DNA from 2 places in the Pseudomonas sp. GW821-FHT09E12 genome. Region 2 is predicted to be linked to the other one. Evidence: predicted binding sites of a transcription regulator. Region 2 holds the regulator's gene; the other holds the start of a gene.
The links. The regulator sigma-54, encoded in region 2, starts transcription at its own class of promoters, with help from an activator protein. The targets are predictions, from matches to a motif close to ANTGGCATNNANNTTGCTNT.

Region 1: the regulator sigma-54 is predicted to act here: its motif matches at 4,222-4,241, upstream of AC07PQ_RS25365 (pilin).

The regions. Positions count from the first base shown of each region.
Region 1 covers NZ_JBWKOM010000009.1:267,186-277,741, forward strand. The annotation lists gene AC07PQ_RS25330 (hypothetical protein) at 1-47, shown strand, start outside; gene AC07PQ_RS25335 (energy-coupling factor ABC transporter permease) at 44-733, shown strand; gene AC07PQ_RS25340 (hypothetical protein) at 799-1,014, shown strand; gene yacG (DNA gyrase inhibitor YacG) at 1,019-1,222, opposite strand; gene coaE (dephospho-CoA kinase) at 1,219-1,842, opposite strand; gene AC07PQ_RS25355 (prepilin peptidase) at 1,839-2,711, opposite strand; gene AC07PQ_RS25360 (type II secretion system F family protein) at 2,714-3,931, opposite strand; gene AC07PQ_RS25365 (pilin) at 4,295-4,711, shown strand; gene AC07PQ_RS25370 (BON domain-containing protein) at 4,998-5,354, shown strand; gene AC07PQ_RS25375 (DUF748 domain-containing protein) at 5,558-8,476, opposite strand; gene AC07PQ_RS25380 (class I SAM-dependent rRNA methyltransferase) at 8,590-9,606, opposite strand; gene AC07PQ_RS25385 (acetyl-CoA C-acetyltransferase) at 9,791-10,556, opposite strand, start outside.
Region 2 covers NZ_JBWKOM010000003.1:213,711-224,266, reverse strand. The annotation lists gene murA (UDP-N-acetylglucosamine 1-carboxyvinyltransferase) at 1-748, opposite strand, end outside; gene AC07PQ_RS09525 (BolA family protein) at 771-1,022, opposite strand; gene AC07PQ_RS09520 (STAS domain-containing protein) at 1,138-1,443, opposite strand; gene AC07PQ_RS09515 (MlaC/ttg2D family ABC transporter substrate-binding protein) at 1,440-2,093, opposite strand; gene mlaD (outer membrane lipid asymmetry maintenance protein MlaD) at 2,104-2,571, opposite strand; gene mlaE (lipid asymmetry maintenance ABC transporter permease subunit MlaE) at 2,571-3,368, opposite strand; gene AC07PQ_RS09500 (ATP-binding cassette domain-containing protein) at 3,368-4,177, opposite strand; gene AC07PQ_RS09495 (KpsF/GutQ family sugar-phosphate isomerase) at 4,453-5,427, shown strand; gene AC07PQ_RS09490 (KdsC family phosphatase) at 5,427-5,951, shown strand; gene lptC (LPS export ABC transporter periplasmic protein LptC) at 5,960-6,532, shown strand; gene lptA (lipopolysaccharide transport periplasmic protein LptA) at 6,519-7,064, shown strand; gene lptB (LPS export ABC transporter ATP-binding protein) at 7,064-7,789, shown strand; gene AC07PQ_RS09470 (RNA polymerase factor sigma-54) at 7,972-9,465, shown strand; gene hpf (ribosome hibernation-promoting factor, HPF/YfiA family) at 9,545-9,850, shown strand; gene ptsN (PTS IIA-like nitrogen regulatory protein PtsN) at 9,863-10,327, shown strand; gene rapZ (RNase adapter RapZ) at 10,330-10,556, shown strand, end outside.

The DNA.
Region 1 (10,556 bases), on a different contig from region 2:
GCACGGCCGCCGAACTGCGCGCAGCGCTGGAGCAGGCGCAACCATGATCAGTGCCGCGCTGCTGGCGCCGCTCACTCTCGGCGCCGGCTGGCTGATCTATGTGCCAGTGCTGGTCTGGGCCGCCTGGCGCGCGCCCTGGGTCGAGCTGTTCAGCGACAGTCGGCGTCAGCATCTGCTGTTCGGTACGGTGTTCGCGTTGTTCATGTTGTGGCTGGTGCGCCGGGATTTCGATACCGGGGTGTCCTATCACTTCATCGGCATGACGGCGGTGACCCTGTTGCTGGACTGGCCGCTGGCGATCGTCGGCGGCCTGATTGCCCAGGTGGGGCTGGTCGCGCTGGGTCGCCAGGACTTGGCGGCGGTCGGCATCAACGGCGCCTTGCTGATCCTGCTGCCGGTGCTGGTCACCGAATGCTGCGCGATCCTGGTGGAGCGCGCGCAGCCGCGTAATCCCTTTGTGTATATCTTCTGTTCCGGTTTTTTTGCCGCCGCCCTGTCGGCCTTGTTGTGCCTGCTGGTGGGCCTGGGGCTGCTGTGGTTCGACGGGCGTTTTGCCATGCCGGAATGGCTGGAGGACTTCGTCGGCTACCTGTGGCTGATCCTCTTTCCCGAGGCCTTCATCAACGGCATGGTGGTCAGCGCCCTGGTGGTGTTCTGCCCCGAATGGCTGGAAACCTTCAACCGCACCCGTTACCTGTCGGCACCGTGGAAGGATGACGATCCGCGTTCTTGATCCATATCAAACACGTTCGGCAGGCGCGGTCCCATGCTCGGCAAAAACCGTTCGGGAGCAGGGTCATGAGTGTGTATGAATGGGCGCGACAGGAAGTACGCAAGAGTCTGGATACTGCGCAGCAAGAGGGGTTCGAACCGGGCTTGAGCCTGCGCGCCCTGCTCAGCGCGGTGGTGCAGGAGAGTCGGCGGGTGCGCAGCGGCGAGGATCTGGCCGACGAGTTGCAGTTTCTCGCGGAGAACCTCGACGATACGCAGGATTACGCTTTCATGCGGCCTTAAAGCTTTAGTGGGCGCGAGGCGGCAGATCGTCGGAAAACAGATCGTCCTCGGCATCCGGGCTGACCGGAATCTTGTGTTCTTCGGCAGCCCAGGCGCCGAGGTCGATCAGTTTGCAGCGGTCCGAGCAGAACGGACGGTTGAGGTTGCTCGCGGTCCATTCCACGGGCGCACCGCAGGTTGGACATTCCACGGTCAGGGGTTGGCTCATGACTGGCCTCCACGCAAGGTAAGGTAAAAGTGATGCAGGCGTTCGACCTCGCTGTGCAGCCAGACGAGGTCGCGGTCGTTGACCAGCACATCGTCGGCATGGCTCAGGCGATCTTCGCGGGTCGCCTGGGCCTTGAGAATCGCCTGGATCTGCTGTTCGCTGATCCGGTCGCGTTGCAGGGTCCGCTCGATCTGCAGTTGCTGCGGCACATCGATCACCAGGATCCGCTGGGTCATCGCGTATTGCCCGGATTCGATCAACAGCGGTGACACCAGAATCGCGTAGGGCGATTCGGCACGGGCCAGGTGGGCGGCGATTTCATCGGCAATCAATGGATGCAGCAAGGCTTCCAGCCAGAGGCGTTGTTGCGGCACCTCGAAGATCAGCTTGCGCAGTGCGGCGCGGTCCAACTGGCCATCGGCCTGCAGCACGCTGTCGCCGAAATGTTCGGCAATGCGGGCCAGGGCCGGGCGGCCGGGCTCCACCACCCAGCGGGCGGCGTGATCGGCATCCACCACATGGATGCCCAGGTCGATGAAGTGCTGGGCCGCGGCACTTTTGCCACTGCCGATACCGCCGGTAAGGCCGAGGATCCAGGGTTTGAAAACAGGCTTGGTCATCTGAAACCGACAAACTGCAAATAGGAGTCGGTTATTTGACCACCCCAGAGCAAGGCAATCCAGCCGGCAATGGCCAGAAAGGGACCGAAAGGGATAGGCGTGGACATTTGCGCGCGGTTGCGGCGCAGCATGGCGATCCCGGCCAGGGCTCCGGTCAGTGAGGCCAGCAGCAGAGTCATCGGCAGAATCTGCCAGCCGCCCCAGGCGCCGAACATGGCCAACAGCTTGAAATCGCCGTGCCCCATGCCTTCCTTGCCGGTCAGCAGCTTGAACAACCAGTACACCGACCATAGGCACAGGTAGCCGGCCACGGCGCCCCACAGCGCATCGTGGAGGCTGACGAACAGGTCGAAGCCATTGACGATCAGGCCCAGCCACAACAGGGGCAGCACCAGCACGTCGGGCAACAGTTGATGATCGGCATCGATCAGGCTCATCGCCAACAGGCCCCAGCTCAGGAACAGCATCAAGCCGGACTGCCAGCCAAAGCCGAAATGCCAGGCCACGAACGCCGAGGCCAGGCCGCAGGTCAGCTCCACCAGCGGGTAGCGCCGGCCGATCGGGGCCTTGCACGCGGAGCAGCGTCCGCGCAGCAGCAGGTAGCTGAACAGAGGGATGTTTTCCCAGGGGCGGATCGGGTGCGCGCAGTGCGGGCACTGGGAGTGCGGGAGCAACAGGTTGTAGGTCGGCCCGGCAGGCTCGTCGGGCAGCCCGAGGATGTCACGGGCCTGGGCGTGCCAGTCGCGTTCGAGCATCTTTGGCAGACGCCAGATCAGCACATTGAGAAAGCTGCCGACAATCAGGCCCAGGATCAGCACCGATGCTACGAAGACCAGCGGGTAGCTGGCCAGGACCTCAGTCAATGACATGTTCAGATCGCTGTGCCGAGTTGGAAGATGGGTAAGTACATGGCGACCACCAGGCCGCCGACGAGGGTGCCCAAAACTACCATGATCACGGGTTCCATGAGACTGCTCAGGGTGTCGACCAGGGTATCGACCTCTTCCTCATAATGGATCGCGACCTTTTCCAGCATGCCGTCCAGGGCCCCGGACTCTTCGCCGATGGCGGTCATCTGGATGGCCATGCCGGGAAAGATGCCGGATGCGCGCATGGAAAAATGCAACTGCATGCCGGTCGCCACGTCCTGCCTGATGCGGTTCACCGCTTGCTTGAACACCTGGTTGCCGGTGGCCCCGGCCACCGAGCCCAGGGCTTCCACCAGCGGCACTCCGGCGGCGAAAGTGGTGGACAAGGTGCGGGCGTAGCGGGCCACCGCGGACTTGTACATCAGTGGCGCTACCAACGGCAGTTTCAGCAGGCCCATGTCCAGCCAGTGGCGAAAGCGTGGTGAGCGCCGGCGGGCATGGCGCAGGCCGAACACACTGAGCAACAGTGCGCCCGCCAGCAGCCACCACCAGTGCTGCACGAATTCCGAGAGGGCGATGACCAGTTGCGTGAACATGGGCAATTGCGCGCCGAAGCCCTGGAACATTGACTGGAATTGCGGCACCACCTTGACCAGCAGGATCCCCGTGACCACCAGCGCCACGCAGATCACCGCCAGGGGATAAGTCATGGCCTTGCGGATCCGCGTCTTGAGGTTTTCGCTTTTTTCCTTGTAGGTCGCCACCCGCTCCAGCAGGGTTTCCAGGGCCCCGGCCTGTTCGCCGGCATCCACCAGGCTGCAGTACAGCTCGTCGAAGTACCGCGGCCTCTTGCGCAGCGCGGTGGTGAAGCTGCTGCCGGCGGCGATGTCCTGTTTCAGCTCGCCCATTAGTTTGCGCATGTTCGGGTTGTCGAAGCCCTCGGCAATGATGTCGAACGATTGCAGCAGTGGCACGCCGGCCTTGATCAGGGTCGCCAGTTGCCGGGTGAACAGGCTGATGTCGCGGGCCTTGATCGGGGGCGTGCGCTGCAACAGCGAGCTGGACTTCTTCCTGACCCTGGCCGGGTTGATGCCTTGCTTGCGCAACTGGGCCCTGATCAGCGAGGGGGTATGGCCGCTCAATTCGCCGCGCAGTTTGCTGCCTTGCCTGTCGGTGCCTTCCCACAGGTAAACACTGACTTTTGCTGCTTTGACCGCCATGGTGTCGAGTCCCGGGTTGTGATGGATGTCCTCAGGGCCGGCAGTGCCCTGTGCGTTAGCGAGTGGACCGCTGCGCGGGGCGCGGCGTCCGGCTCATAGAGTTTGAATGGCCCGATACGTTCCTTGGATGGGGCGGGCAGTGAATGCAATCGATGATCGAATGACAGCGTAGCCCGTCACGACGACCGGCCCAGGGCACTTGGCTGACAAAAAGTGTCAGATAGTGCGACTTCTGGCGCTCACTGCCGCAGCTCCGCGCCGCTAAAGCCCTGTTCAGCCGGGGCGCAGGCGCTGGCACAGGCTGTGCTATGGCTGTGTGGTGAATGCCCAGACCCCTGGATATCCCCTGCTTGGAGCAGATAGATGAAGTATCAGAAAGGTTTTACCTTGATCGAGCTGTTGGTCGTCGTGGCGATCATCGGCATCCTGGCCACCTTTGCCATGCCGCTGTATTCCAAATACCAGGCGCGGGCCAAGGTCACCGCGGCGTTGGCCGAAGCCTCGGCGCTGAAGGTCAACTTCGAGGACGTGCTGAACCAGGGCAGCGATCCGACCCTGGAGCTGGTGGGGGGCAAGGCGGCGACGTCGAACTGCACCATGACCGCTGCGGGTTCTGCCTCGACCGGAGCGGGAACAATCGGCTGCACCATCCTCAATGCACCGGCACCGGTGCTGAACAAGACCGTCACCCTGACCCGCACCACGGCCGATGGCTGGGTCTGCACCACCACTGTCCCCGCGGACTACTCCCCCAAAGGCTGCACCGCCAGCGGCAGCTGAGCCCGGTTCTCGCTTGCTCGGCGCGTGAAACGCCACGCGCCAGCGCGCCTTTGGGGAAAGTATCGAGAATTCAGGAAGTTAGCTCGCCTGGGAAGTGCAACTTGCATGCAGATTATTCGCCGGTCATGCATTTTGCATGACCGCGAGTGTTTGGATGGTTTTGTAATTCATTGATATTTAAGGGTTTTATTGTTTTTCTGAACTTGGCATAACGCCTGCAATCTACTTAAGTAACCCTGCTGCCAGGACTTGGAGCAGGTTTTCCAGAAGAACAGGAGTTACTCGTATGAAGAAGTTCGCTATCGCTGCTGCAACTGCTACCGCTCTGACCCTGACCATGGCTAACGTCGCATTTGCCCAGACCACTCAAGCTACTCAGGCGCCAATGGTGCTCGCGGCGGGTGAAGTGACCGAGGCCAAGGAAGCCACTTCCGACACCTGGATCACCACCAAAGTCAAAGCGGATCTCGTAACTGAAAAAGGCATTCCTGGTACCGACATCAAGGTCGAAACCAACAAGGGTGTGGTTTCCCTGTCCTCCACCACTGCTCTGACCGCGGCGCAGAAAGAAACCGCAGTCAACATCGTCAAGAACATCAAAGGCGTGAAGGCAGTATCGGCTGACGGTTTGAAAACCGACTAAGCCTCAAGCTTCTTTCCTGGACAGGGAGAAGATGCGGTAGAGGATTCATCTACCGCTTCCTTGAAGGTTCATGCGAATGGCCACAGGGAAGTGGCTCCTTTTGTAAACAGAACAGGCCCCGGCACAGTGTGTCGGGGCCTGTTCTGTTTATGGCGGGGGAAAACCGCCGGGCCGACCCGTTTCCGGGGCGGCGGGGAGGGGGGCTATTCGGCGTCCAGGTGCATGGGGGTAATGACCCGACCATCGCTTTCGGCCTGGCCAAGGTTGGCATCGATGAAGTAGACCCGGTCGTCCGCCAGTTGGCCCTTGTCCACCAGGAAGTCCTTGATGCTGCTGGCCCGTTCCTGGCCCAACTGGCGCAACAGCACATCGCTGCCACTCCAGAACTTGATCACGCCTTCATGCATTTTCGCGGTGCGCTCTTCCTTGCCCAGGTCCTTCCAATCGGCCGGTGGCTGGGTCTTGAGGCGTGTGCGATAGATGCCTTCCAGCAGCGGGGCTTTCTCTTTCTCCGGTACTTCCAGCAGCGACGCCTGGGCCGGCACCTTGTCGCCGCGACGCTGGAGCATCTTGTAGTAGTTGTACTGGTATTCCCGCTCCAGGCGTTGCTCGGCAATCAGCGGGCCATCGCTGCTCTGCGCGGCGGTGCCTTCGATCTCCAGGCGCAGGGCCGGACGTTCCTTGAGCGCATTGGACAGCTTGACCAGCGTTGCTTCCGATTCCGGGCTCAAGTCACTCGAGCCCGGGGCGAACGAGACACTGCCCAAGTCTTCCGAACCGCCACCCGCGACCAGCCCGCCAATCAGTTTGAACGGTGCCGCGGCAGCCTTGACGATCAGGTTGCGCAGGGTCTGCCAGACAATCGGCATGACGCTGAACTGTGGGTTGTTCAGATCGCCGGTCACCGGCAGTTCGATGGAGATCTTGCCGTCGACATCCTTGAGCAAGGCGACCGCCAGTTTCAGTGGCAGGCTCACGGCATCCGGGCTGTCGACTTTTTCCCCCAGCTCCAGTTGTTCGACCACCACTTTGTTTTCGGCCTTGAGCTGGCCGTTGGTGATGACGTAGTGCAGGTCGAGGTTGAGCCGGCCCTTGCGGATGCGGTAGCCGGCGAACTTGCCGGAGTAGGGGGTCAGGTTGGTCAGTTCGACGCGTTTGAAGCTGGTGGCGATGTCCAGGGCGGCCATTGGATCGAAGGGGTTCACGCTGCCCTTGATGGTGACCGGCGCATAACGGTCGACCTTGCCCTTGATATCGACGCTGGCCGGTTTTGCCTGGCGGCTGTCGATGGTGCCGATCTGGCCATTGAGTTGCTGGACGGCCGTGGCGAAGTTGGGGGTCAGGCTGAAGTCGGCGAAGTTGGCCGAACCGTCGTTGATGGCGATCTGGCCGATATGGATGCCGAGGGGTTTTTCCTTGGCGGCCGACTTGGCTGCGCCTTTCGGCGCGCTGTCGGCCGGTTGCGGGATCAGCAGGTCATCGATGTTGGTGGTGCGGTCATCGTTGATCATGAAGCGCGCATAGGGCTGCATCAGGTTGACCTTGTTGATCGTCAGGCTTTCGCCGTGCTGATAGTTCAGGCCTTCGAGCACCAGTTGCTGCCATTTCACGAAATCGCGGGTTTTCAGGGTGTCCAGGGTGTGCAACTGGTCGACCTGGGCGCGGCCAGTCACGCTGAATGTCAGGGGATCGATGTTTTTCAGGTCCACCGCCAGGTCGCTGCCGAGCATGCCGCTGCGCAGCTCCAGGCGAATGAACGGGCTGATGTAGGACTGGGCGACCCGCAGGTCGATGTCCTTGGTCTGCACCGCCAGCTTGGCGGTCACCGGTTGCAGGTTGACCACGCCGTTGGCCAGGATCTTGCCCTGTTTGCCCACTCCGGTGTCGAGCTTGAGGTTGAAAGGCGACTGGTTGAGGCTGTCGAAGTTCTGCACGTCGACGTTCAGCGGGCCGACTTCCAAAGCTACGGCCGGCTTGGCCTGACGGTCCGCCAGGTGCACCTGGTAATTGCGCAGTTGCACGTCCTTGAGCAGCACCTGCCAGGGTTTGCTTGGCGCTGGAGCGGGAGCCGGCGGAGTATCGGCGGCGGCCGGAGCGGGCTTGGCGGCCGGTTTGGCCGGCTGGCTGGCGAACAGCTTCTGCCAGTCCAGTTGACCATCGGCCTCCAGGGCGGCCCAGGTTTCCAGTTTCTGACTGCGGATCTTGCCGACCACCACTTGCTGCTTGGCCAGGTCGACCGTGGTTTCACTGACGTCCAGGCGCTCCAGGCGGGCCAGCGGCCGACCGTCGGGGGCCTTGATGGCGAAGGGGGCGACGCTGACCGAGGCATCGCTGAGCAACAGCTCGGTTTCCTTGGCCAGGTTCAGCTTGTAGTGGGTATCCAGGTTCAGCACGCCGTCTTCGAGAACCAGTGGTACCGCGTCGCGGACATAGGGCCACCAGGCTTTCATCTGGCCGTTGGTGACTTTCAGGCGGCCCTCGGAGGCGATCGGCGTCAGGCTGAAGTTACCGCTCCAGTCGAGCTGGCCACCCGCGGGGCCCATGGCGACCAGGGTCATGTCGGTGCTGTCGTCGGGCAGGGTGCTGAGGTTCTTCAGTTCAAGGTCGAGTTTGTCGTAGAGAAACTTGATGGGTTCGCTGGGGCGCTGGTCCTCGAAATGCACATAACCGTCGGCCAGCTTGATGCGTTCGATCCGCAGCGGGAATGGCTTGGCCTCGGGGTCGTCCGGAATCGGTTCGCTGGCGGGCAGGTTGAACAGGCCCAGCAGGTTGAGCTTGCCATCCTTGGCGAACAGGATCTCGCTCTTGGGTTTGTCCAGTTCGATATCGGCCAGGTGCAGCGCGCGGGTCCAGAGGCTGTCCAGTTGCAGGTTGGCGTAGAGACGTTCGAAGGCCACCTGCTCCTTGCCCGACTCACCGATATTCAGGCCCCAGAGCGTCAGTTCGAGACTGAACGGGTTGAGTTCGATGCGCTGGATCTTTGCCGGTACCGTCGCGTAGTTGGCCAACTGTTGATTGGCCACTCGCAAGGCGATGCCCGGCAAAATCAGAAAGCCCAACAGGCTGTACAGGGCGAGAGCGGTCAACAAGGCGCCGATAGCGCGGATCAATCCTTTGGACATGCGAGGCTTCATCTATCTGAATCGGAAGTGCGTTGGAGTATGGCATGCGTTTCCGGTTCCGAAACAATCCCGTGACGGTCGCAAACAGGATTGTTCAGATTCCTCGCAGCAGATCACAGATGCAGGATCAGGGTCTTGAGCGGCGGTTGCTGGTCCATGGACGGGAAGTCGCGAGCGGGTGTCAACACCTGCCATTCGCGTACCGGGCGACCGGCTTTTTCGGCACAGCGCAGCACCTGTTCGCGCCAGTCGTCCAGCGTGACTTTCGCCAGGTTGTTGCAGCAGATCAGCACGCCATTGTCGGCGGTGGCCAGCAGGGCAGGCTTGAGCAGACTCTGATAGTCGCGCAGCAGGTCGACGGTGCCGAATGCACTCTTGGCCCAGGCCGGCGGGTCGAGCAGCACCAGGTCGTACTGGCGTTGTTCCAGGCGTGGGTAGCTGGGCAGCTTTTGTCCACGGCGCTGGCTGATGGGCAGGCCGGCCAGTTGCCGGATCGCCGGGAAGTAATCCGATTGCACGAACTGCATGGCTGGCAATTGCGGATTGAGCTGGCCGTTCTCGCGGCCGACCGCCAGGTTGCCCTCGGCGAAGTCCAGGTTGCACACCTCGCGGGCACCACCTGCCGCGGCACTCAGGCCGACGCCACAGGTATAGGCGAACAGGTTCAGCACGCTCTTGCCGGCGCTGTGGGCCTTGACCCAGCCACGGGCGTTGCGCAGGTCGAGAAACAGCAGTGGGTCCTGGCCGGCATGGCGACCGCGTACCCGGTAGTTCAAGCCCCATTCGTGGCCGACCAGGTCTTTGAGCGCCTCTTCTTCGGCGCGGTAAACCGAGTCCTCGCGGTCGATGCGTGAGTTACCCCGGGAGCGGTCGTTGTAGACCAGCAGGGTGTCCAGGCCCAGTTGCTGCTGGACGGTCTCGTGCAATTGCAGCAAGGCATCGCGTTCCAGCGTCTGGTGAAAGCTTTGCACCAGCAGCTGCGGGCCGTAACGATCGATGGTCAGGCCCCCGGCGCCTTCCTGGCTGCCATGGAACAGCCGATAGCAGTCGGTGCCTTGCTGATGCAGCTCGACGAGCAGGTCCTGGCGATGATCGAGGGCGGCGCGCAGCGCCTGATTCAAGGAAGACATGCGGGCGCCTTGCGGATGATTGGGCGGGGCAGTCTACCAGTTTCGTTTTGTCCTCTGTGTAGGAGCGAGCTTGCTCGCGAAAGATCGGCCGCAACACCGCGATGCACCAGGCAGACCGCGTTACCGTTGAGGTCCATCGCGAGCAATCGAGCGTCGACCGGCCGCTCCTACAAGGGGATTGTGATCAGCGTTCGATGGCCAGCGCCACGCCCTGGCCGCCACCGATGCACAGGGTGGCCAGGCCTTTTTTGGCATCGCGCTTGAGCATTTCGTGCAGCAGGGTCACCAGCACCCGGCAGCCCGAGGCGCCGATCGGGTGGCCGAGGGCGATGGCACCGCCGTTGACGTTGACCTTGCTCGCATCCCAACCCAGCTCCTTGCCCACCGACAACGCCTGGGCGGCGAAGGCTTCGTTGGCTTCGATCAGGTCCAGCTGCTCCAGGGACCAGCCGGCCTTGTCCAGGCAGCGGCGGGTGGCCGACACCGGGCCGATGCCCATGATCGCAGGGTCGACGCCGGCGTTGGCGTAGGCGGCGATCTTCGCCAGCACCGGCAGGCCCAGGGCCCGGGCTTTGGCGGCGCTCATCAGGATCACCGCGGCGGCGCCGTCGTTCAGCGACGAGGCGTTGCCGGCGGTGACCGTGCCGTCCTTCTTGAAGGCCGGCTTGAGCTTGCCCAGGGATTCGGCGGTGGTGCCGGCGCGCGGTTGTTCGTCGGTGGCGAAGGCCACGGGCTCGCCCTTGCGCTGGGGAATCAGGATCGGGGTGATTTCATCGACGAAGCACCCGCCCTCGATGGCGGCCACGGCCTTCTGCTGCGAGGCGGCGGCGAAGGCGTCCTGGGCTTCGCGGCTGATGGCGTATTTGTCCACCAGGTTCTCGGCGGTGATGCCCATGTGGTAGTCGTTGAAGGCGTCCCACAGGCCGTCGCTGATCATGCTATCGATGACC
Region 2 (10,556 bases):
CACCGGTCACGGCAGCGGCGACCAGGTAGGTGCCGGTCTCGATACGGTCCGGCATGACCTTGTAGGTCGCCGAGTGCAGGCGCTCGACACCGTCGATGGTGATGGTGTCGGTACCGGCGCCGGAAACCTTGGCGCCCATGGCGTTGAGGAAGTTTGCCAGGTCGACCACTTCCGGTTCGCGGGCGGCGTTCTGCAGCACGCTGCGCCCCTTGGCCAGGGCCGCTGCCATCATGATGTTCTCGGTACCGGTCACACTCACGGTATCGAAGAAGAAATGCGCGCCGCGCAGGCCGCCTTCAGGCGCCTTGGCCTTGATGTAGCCACCTTCGACGTCGATCACCGCGCCCATGGCTTCCAGGCCGCGGATGTGCAGGTCGACCGGACGCGAACCGATGGCGCAACCGCCAGGCAGCGCGACTTCGGCTTCGCCGAAACGGGCAACCATCGGGCCCAGCACCAGGATCGAGGCACGCATGGTCTTGACCAGCTCATACGGCGCGACCAGGGTCTTGATGGTGCGTGGATCGATTTCGACGCTGAGTTTCTCGTCGATCACAGGCTCGATGCCCATGCGACCGAACAGCTCGATCATGGTGGTGATGTCGTGCAGGTGCGGCAGGTTGGCGACCGTGACCGGGCCATCGCACAGCAGGGTTGCAGCCAGAATCGGCAGGGCAGAGTTCTTTGCCCCGGAAATGCGGATTTCGCCATCAAGACGAACGCCGCCGGTAATAATCAATTTATCCATAAGAATCTCGACGCCCTTGGGCTCAGGTGCGCTCGGCCCAAGCCGCGCTGCTGAAAAATTTCATAGTGACCGCATGGATGCTGCCATCGGCGATCCACGGGTTCAAATGGGCATAGATGCTCTGCTGACGCTTGACCGGACTCAAGGCCACCAGTTCGTCACTGATCACGTTCAGCTGAAAGTTGCAGCCTTCGCCCTCAACTTCTACCTGAACGGATGAAAGAGTCTCGGACAGCTTTCCTTCAAGGAAGCTCTTCACTTCGTTGGCCTGCATGCTCAACCTCAATCGGCGCCCTGTGCGCGCGGGTCGGACATCATACAAAAAAGCCCCGCGCCTGCGAACCCCGCATAGCAGGACTCTGACGGGGGGCTTGCTTGTCGATGGGTTGCTAAGGCTGCGCCAGCAGCTCGGTCAAACCGGAAACCTCGGCGATTTCGCGCATGTCTTCAGGTAACGCACGGATGCTGACGGCCTTGCCGGCTGCCGCGGCATCGCGCATGAAGGCCAGCAGCAACGACAAGCCGACGCTGCTGGACTTCTCCACCGCAGAACAGTCGAGCACCAGCGCCGCCGCGGTGCTGGAGGCGATCAGGGCCTGCCCCTGCTTGCGCAGGCCCGGGCCGGAACGATAGTCCAGCACACCGCTGATCAGCAGTTCGCCGGCTTCACCCAGACGGACGGCCGACTCACTCATTTCACGACCTTCTCTGGAGAGTTTTCGGTCGATTCCTTGGCCTTGGCCACTTCGCCAGCCCAGTTGTTGATGGTCTTGTCCAGGTCATTGCCGTTGCGCTGCATGGCATCGGCAAACTGATCGCGGAACAGCTTGCCGATATTGATGCCGTTGATGATCACGTTGCGCAGCTTCCACTCACCATTGATCTTCTCCAGCGTGTACGACACGGGATAGATCGCGCCATTGCTGCCCTTGACCGTCATGCCGACGCTGGTACGGTCACCCGACTCGTCCCTGGCAGGGTCAACGACGATGCCCTGGTTGTTGTACTCCAGCAAGGCGTTGCCGTAGAACTGGAACAGGCCCTTCTTGAAGTTCTCTTCAAAGGTGCGCATCTGTTCCGGCGTGGCTTTACGCGAGTACTTGACCGTCATGATGCTCTTGGAAATACCTTCGGCATCCACGACCGGACCCACGATGCTGTTCAGCGCCGTATAAAAGTCCTGCGGGTCCTGTTTGTACTTTTCTTTGTTGGCGGCCAGGTCGGCCAGCAGACGGTTGGTGGTGTCCTGTACCAGATCATGCGCGGAAGGCGCCGCCACGGCGTGAGCCATCAACGGCAACGCCGCCAGTAATACCAACAGGCTACGTCGCAAGGTAGAGATCATGAAAAAATCCTCATTTGGCGTCTTTGCTAACGGTATTGAGCAGGAATTTACCGATCAGGTCCTCAAGCACCAGTGAAGACTGGGTGTCGTGGATGGTCCCGCCATCCTTGAGCAACGTGTCTTCGCCGCCGACGCTGATACCAATGTATTTCTCGCCGAGCAACCCAGCGGTCAGGATAGATGCAGTGGAGTCGGTCGGCAGGTTATCTACGCGCTTTTCCAACTGCAGCGTGACCCGACCGGTGAAACTGTCGCGGTCCAGATCGATAGCCGTGACCTTGCCGATGGTCACACCGGCCATGGTCACTTTAGCTCTGACCGTCAAACCGGCGATATTGTCGAAATATGCGTAAAGTTTATAAGTATCGGTGCTCGAGGTCGGGGACAAGCCACTGACCCGCAAGGCAAGCAACAACAAAGCCAGGATGCCAGCCAGCAGGAAAAGGCCGACACCGATTTCCAGGGTGCGGTTTTGCATCAGAAATCTCCAAACATCAAGGCGGTCAGAATAAAGTCCAGGCCGAGTACGGCCAACGAGGCGTACACAACGGTCTTGGTAGTGGCACGACTGATCCCCTCTGAAGTGGGCTCGCAGTCATAGCCTTGGAATACGGCGATCCAGGTCACGACAAAGGCGAAAACGATGCTCTTGATGATGCCATTGAGCACGTCATCGCTGAACGTCACGCTGTTTTGCATGTTCGACCAGTAGGAACCTTCATAGACTCCCAGCCAGTCGACGGCCACCCACGAACCGCCCCAGATGCCCACCACGCTGAAAATGATCGCCAGCAACGGCAGGGAAATGAAACCGGCCCACAACCGTGGCGCGATAATGTATTTGAGCGGGTCGACACCGATCATCTCCAGGCTGGAGAGCTGCTCGGTGGCTTTCATGTTGCCGATTTCCGCGGTCAGCGCCGAACCGGCCCGGCCGGCGAAGAGCAATGCCGTGACCACCGGCCCCAACTCACGCAACAAGGTCAGGGCCACCATCTGCCCCACCGCTTGCTCCGAACCGTAGCTGGACAGGATATTGAAGCCCTGCAGCGCCAGTACCATGCCGATGAATATCCCGGAGACCACGATGATCACCAGGGACATCACGCCCACCGAATGCAACTGCTTGACCAGCAAGCCGAAGCCGCCGCCGATACTGCCGCGGCCGAACAACACATGAAACAGCATCAGGCTCGAACGCCCGAGCACCGCGAGAACGTCGATGCCCGAGTGGCCGAACAGACGAATTCGCTCCAATAAAGATACTTTGCGCATCAGCGCTTCCCCAGAAGATCTGCGCGGTAGTCCGGCGCTGGAAAGTGAAAGGGTACCGGACCGTCGGGGTCGCCTTTCATGAACTGGCGGATCCGCGGGTTATCGGAATCCATCAGCTCGTCGGGCGTGCCCTGCCCCAGCACCTGGCCATCGCCCACCACATAGATGTAGTCGGCGATGCTCGCGGTTTCCGCCAGGTCATGGGAAACCACGATGCTGGTGATACCCAGCGCGTCGTTGAGCAGACGGATCAGACGCACCAGCACGCCCATGGCAATGGGGTCCTGGCCTACGAACGGCTCGTCGTACATGAGGATCTGCGGGTCCAGGGCGATGGCCCGGGCCAGGGCCACGCGACGTTTCATGCCACCGGACAGCTCGTCGGGCATCAAGTCGATGGCACCGCGCAACCCGACCGCCTGCAACTTGAGCAGGACAATATCGCGGATCATTTCATCCGGCAGCTGGGTATGAACGCGCAGCGGAAAGGCAACGTTCTCGAACACATCGAGATCGGTGAACAGCGCGCCGCTCTGGAACAGCACGCCCATCTGCTTGCGGGCGTCGAACAGATCGCCGCGCGACAATTTGGGCAGGTTCTGGCCATTGACCCAGACTTCACCGCTGCTGGGGCGCAATTGCGCGCCCATCAACCGCAGGAGCGTGGTCTTGCCGCAACCGGAAGGCCCCATGATGCCGGTGACCTTGCCCCGCGGAATACGGATATCGACATTATTGAAGATGCTGCGCGCACCGCGCTTGAAGGACAGTCCCTTCAGCTCGACCGCGTAGGCGTTATCGGCACTCATCTAAACTCCTTGCGATGCAGCCTCTCACTCGGACGCTTGGCTCCCTGCCGGGAGTACATGCACCCAGGGCAGGCCGAACTGGCGGCGAACTATATCACTGCTGATACGGAGCCCCCAAGGCCGAAGCCATCCGCGTTCAGGATCACGACAGCCTAAAACAGGCTTTACAGGACAATTCCTACCTAGAGAAGGACAAAGGCTGACGAACTTGCGTGAGGGAATCGATCATTACCGCTATAATCGCCGCCTTTTCATCAGGCTATACGATTTCTGACATGAGCCAATCCAGCGACCTGATTCAATCGGCACAACGCACCATCCGCCTCGAGATAGAAGCCGTACAAGGCTTGCTGCCACATATCGACGCAGATTTCGTACGCGCTTGCGAGATGATTCTGGCCAGCAAAGGCCGCGTAGTAGTGGTCGGCATGGGCAAGTCCGGGCACATCGGCAACAAGATCGCCGCCACCCTGGCCAGCACCGGCACCACCGCGTTTTTTGTCCATCCGGCCGAAGCCAGCCATGGCGACATGGGCATGATTACCCGGGACGATGTGATCCTGGCCCTGTCCAACTCCGGCTCGACCAATGAAATCGTGACCCTGTTGCCGCTGATCAAGCGCCTGGGCATCCAGTTGATCAGCATCACCGGCAACCCTGATTCGCCACTGGCCAAGGCCGCCGAGGTCAACCTCAACGTCCAGGTCGAGCAAGAGGCCTGCCCGCTGAACCTGGCTCCGACCTCCTCGACCACCGCCGCCCTGGTCATGGGCGATGCCCTGGCCGTGGCGCTGCTGGAAGCCCGCGGCTTTACCGCCGAAGACTTCGCCTTCTCCCATCCGGGCGGCGCGCTGGGTCGGCGCCTGCTGCTGAAAGTCGAGAACGTCATGCATGCCGGCGAGCAACTGCCGCAGGTCCAGCGTGGCACGCTGCTCAAGGACGCCTTGATGGAAATGACCCGCAAGGGCCTGGGCATGACCGTCATTGTCGAGGCCGACGGGCGCCTGGCGGGGGTTTTCACTGATGGCGACCTGCGCCGCACCCTGGACCGCACCATCGACATCCACCACACCACCATCGATGAAGTCATGACCGTTCACGGCAAGACCGCCCGCGCCGAAATGCTGGCGGCCGAAGCCCTGAAGATCATGGAGGACAATCGAATCAACGCACTGGTCGTGGTGGACAAGGACGATCGCCCGATCGGCGCCTTCAACCTGTCCGACCTGCTGCGCGCGGGAGTCATGTAATGAGCACGGATCTGCTGCAACGCGGCAAGAACATCAAGCTGGCGGTATTCGACGTCGACGGTGTACTGACCGACGGTCGCCTGTACTTCCTCGAAGACGGCAGCGAATTCAAGACCTTCAACACCCTCGACGGCCAGGGCATCAAGATGCTGATGGCCACGGGCGTGCAGACGGCGATCATCAGCGGCCGCAAGACGCCGGTGGTCGAGCGTCGGGCGAAAAACCTGGGGATTCCCCACCTGTTTCAGGGTCGCGAAGACAAACTGGTGGTGCTGGACGGGCTTCTTGCCCAACTGGGCCTAAGCTATGAACAGGTCGCCTACCTGGGCGACGATCTGCCCGACCTGCCAGTGATCCGCCGTGTCGGCCTGGGCATGGCTGTCGCCAATGCCGCCAGTTTTGTCCGTGAACACGCCCATGGCGTCACCCAGGCCCGTGGCGGCGAAGGCGCCGCCCGCGAGTTCTGCGAGTTGATCCTGCGCGCCCAAGGCAGCCTTGAAGCAGCCCACGCCGCCTACTTATAGAGCCTCCCATGCTGAGCAAAAAGATTCGCAACATACTGATCTTCGGCATCATCACCGTGCTGTTCCTGGCGGTGGGGTACTGGAACATCAGCCCGGAACGCTTCCTCGACAAGCCGGTCGCGCAGGTCGACGAAAGCGCCATCGACTACTACGCCATCAACGCCCGTAGCGTGCAGTACCTGCCCGACGGCAAGCTGCAGTACGAAATGACTTCCGACAAGGTCGAGCACCTCAAGGCCACCGAGGTGACCCTGCTGACCAAGCCGGACCTGCAGATGTATCGCGGCACCGCCTTCCCTTGGCATGTCCAGAGCGAGCGCGGCGAAGTCAACCCGGACGGCACCGAGGTCGAGTTGATCGATTCGGTACGGGTTTCGCGCACCGACGAGAAAAATCGCAACCTGCTGATCACCACGACCCGCATGACAGTATTCCCGCAGAAGCAATATGCGCAGACCGATCAAGACGTTAGAATCGACGGCGCCGGCGGCGTGACGACTGGCAAGGGAATGAAAGCGTATTTGAAAGACGGCAGGATGAACCTGCTATCGAACGTAAGAGGACAGTATGAGGCTCGTTAAAACCCTCCCTATTTTGCTCGGTCTGGGCGCAGCACTGGGAAGCGTGAGCGCCTGGGCTCTGCCGAACGATAGCCAGCAACCGATCCGCATCCAGGCCGACGACGCTCAACTGGACGACAAGAATGGCGTAGCCACCTACAGAGGCGACGTGATCATCACCCAGGGCTCGATGAAGGTGACCGGCAATACCGTGACCATCACCCGCACCCAGACCGGTGATATCGACGTGGTGACCTCGGTGGGCAACCTGGCCTACTTCGAGCAGATTCAAACCCAGGGCGACACCAAGCCGGTCCAGGGCTACGGTGTGACCATCCAGTACCACGCCGCGCAGAACCGCGTCGTACTGATCGACCGCGCCAAAGTCGTCGACAAGGACGGCAACATCACCCAGGGCGAGAAAATCGTCTACGACACCAACAAGAAGCTGGCCAGCGCCGGTCGCGCTACCGGCAGCAAGGTCACCGAGTCGCGCCCACGGATCGACATGGTCATCCAGCCGAAAAAGAAAACTGACGAAAAGGCCCAGTAATGGCAACTCTGAAAGCTCAGCACCTGGCCAAGAGCTACAAGAGCCGCCAGGTCGTGCGTGACGTCAGCCTGTCCATCGACAGCGGCCAGATCGTCGGCCTGCTCGGCCCTAACGGCGCCGGCAAGACCACCTGCTTCTACATGATCGTCGGCCTGGTCCAGGCCGATCAGGGTCGCATCCTGATCGACGACCTGGATGTCAGCCACCAGCCGATGCACGGCCGCGCCCGTGCCGGGATCGGCTACCTGCCGCAGGAAGCCTCGATCTTCCGCAAGCTTTCGGTGGCCGACAACATCATGGCCATCCTCGAGACCCGCAAGGAGCTCGACAAGGCCGGCCGTCGCCAGGAGCTGGAAAGCCTGCTGCAGGAGTTCCACATCAACCACATTCGCGACAACCTGGGCATGAGCCTTTCCGGCGGTGAACGTCGCCGCGTGGAAATCGCTCGCGCCCTGGCCACCGCCCCCAAGTTCATCCTGCTCGACGAACCTTTCGCCGGCGTGGACCCGATCTCGGTAGGCGACATCAAGCAGATCATTCATCACCTGAAGGCCAAGGGTATCGGCGTGCTCATCACCGACCACAACGTCCGTGAAACCCTGGATATCTGCGAAACCGCCTACATCGTCAACGACGGTCAACTGATCGCCGAAGGCGACGCCGAAACCATCCTCGCCAACGAGCTGGTCAAGGAAGTTTACCTGGGCCATGAGTTCCGCCTGTAAGCCCTGAGGTGTTTGGCTGGTCGCCAGAGCGCCCGCCCCAATAAAACCCTGCTGTTTTTATTGTTACAGCGCTCTAGGCAAACACTTCAGTTTCAGGCATATAATTTGCTTATGTTTGGCGCTCACGCGCCCTGTAGTGGATGGCGCATGTGCGCCGGCGAATAAGGTGTTAAGCCCCTGCCATGAAACCATCGCTAGTCCTCAGAATGGGCCAGCAGCTGACGATGACACCGCAGCTGCAACAGGCCATCCGCCTTCTCCAATTGTCGACCCTGGACCTGCAACAGGAAATCCAGGAGGCCCTGGAGTCCAACCCGATGCTCGAGCGCCAGGAAGAAGGCGACGACTTCGATAACACCGATCCGCTGGCCGACAACGCCGAGCAGAAACCCAATACCGATATCCAGGAACCCTCCTACCAGGAAACCGCCCCGACGGTGGACAACCTCGAGGACGGCGAATGGAACGAACGCATTCCCAACGACCTGCCGGTCGACACCGCCTGGGAAGACGTCTACCAGACCAGCGCCAGCAGCCTGCCCAGCAACGATGACGACGAGTGGGATTTCACCACCCGCACCTCGGCCGGCGAAAGCCTGCAGAGCCATCTGCTCTGGCAGTTGAACCTGGCGCCCATGTCCGACACCGATCGCCTGATCGCCGTGACCCTGATCGACTGCATCAACAATCAAGGCTATCTGGACGAAACCCTCGAGGAAATTCTCGAAGCCTTCGATCCGGAACTGGACATCGAACTCGACGAAATCGAGGCTGTCCTGCATCGTATCCAGCAATTCGAGCCCGCCGGCATCGGCGCCCGCAACCTGGGCGAATGCCTGCTGCTGCAACTGCGCCAGCTGCCTGCCAAGACCCCTTGGCTGACTGAAGCCAAGCGCCTGGTCAGCGACTTCATCGACCTGCTCGGCAGCCGCGACTACAGCCAGCTGATGCGGCGCATGAAGCTCAAGGAAGACGAGCTGCGCCAAGTCATCGAACTGGTACAGAGCCTCAACCCACGGCCGGGCTCGCAAATCGAATCCACCGAAGCCGAATACGTGGTCCCCGACGTCATAGTGCGCAAGGACAACGAACGCTGGCTGGTGGAGTTGAACCAGGAGTCCGTGCCGCGCCTGCGCGTCAACCCACAGTACGCCGGCTTCGTGCGGCGCGCCGACACCAGCGCCGACAACACCTTCATGCGCAACCAGTTGCAGGAAGCCCGCTGGTTCATCAAGAGCCTGCAGAGCCGTAACGAAACCCTGATGAAAGTCGCCACCCAGATCGTCGAGCATCAGCGCGGCTTCCTCGAGTACGGCGATGAGGCGATGAAACCGTTGGTCCTGCATGACATCGCCGAAGCAGTCGGCATGCACGAGTCGACGATTTCACGGGTGACCACGCAAAAATTCATGCATACCCCACGGGGCATTTATGAACTGAAATACTTTTTCTCCAGCCACGTAAGTACCTCCGAAGGCGGTGAATGCTCGTCCACGGCGATCCGCGCGATCATCAAAAAACTGGTCGCCGCGGAAAATCAGAAAAAGCCGTTGAGTGACAGCAAGATCGCTGGTTTACTGGAGGCACAAGGCATTCAGGTAGCCCGTCGTACCGTCGCCAAGTACCGTGAATCCCTGGGGATCGCGCCTTCCAGCGAACGGAAGCGGTTGATGTAGCCGCCGGGCTCGCCACAGCGTTCCAGTGGCAGGTCAATCGACCTGCCGCTTTATGCACTGGCAACGAAGGAGAAGCTGTATGCAAGTCAACATCAGTGGACACCAACTGGAAGTGACCGAACCTCTGCGCGCTTACATCGGCGAAAAACTCGACCGACTTGAGCGGCACTTTGACAAGATTACCAATGTGCAGGTAACGCTGGCCGTCGAAAAACTGAAGCAGAAAATCGAGGCCACGCTGCACATCCATGGTGGGGAAGTCGTCGCCAATGCAGAGCATGACGACATGTATGCCGCAATCGACTTGCTCACGGACAAGCTTGACCGCCAACTGAAAAAGCATAAGGAAAAGCAACTCCACCTTCTCCAAGGCACGGGTCGCTAACACTCCCCTCCCATGATCCGACTTGAAAGCATCCTGACCCCCGGCCGTTCCCTAGTGAACGTGCCGGGCGGCAGTAAAAAACGCGCCCTCGAACAAATTGCCAACCTGATCAGCCGCGAAGTGCCTGATCTGGAGATGCAAGATGTCTTCGAAAGCCTGATTGCCCGTGAAAAACTGGGCTCTACCGGTTTTGGCAACGGCATCGCCATTCCACACTGCCGCCTCAAAGGCTGTGAGTCGCCCATCAGTGCCCTGATGCACCTGGACGCTCCCATCGATTTCGACGCCATCGACGGCGCACCGGTCGACCTGCTGTTCGTACTGCTGGTCCCGGAAGCCGCCACCGATGCGCACCTGGAACTGCTCCGGCAGATTGCCAGCATGCTGGACCGCAAAGAAGTGCGCGACAAACTGCGCAGCGCCACCAGCAACGAAGCCTTGTACAAGGTTGTCCTGGACGAACAGAACGGTCAGTAATCATGCGCTTGATCATCGTCAGCGGCCGGTCCGGCTCAGGTAAAAGCACCGCCCTCGATGTACTCGAGGACAATGGCTATTACTGCATCGACAACCTGCCGGCCGGGCTGTTGCCCGAGCTGGCCGAACGGGCGTTGATCCACACCGAACTGACACAGCCCCTGGTCGCCGTGTCGATCGACGCCCGCAACCTGCCCAGCCACCTGTCACGCTTCCCCGAACTGCTCGA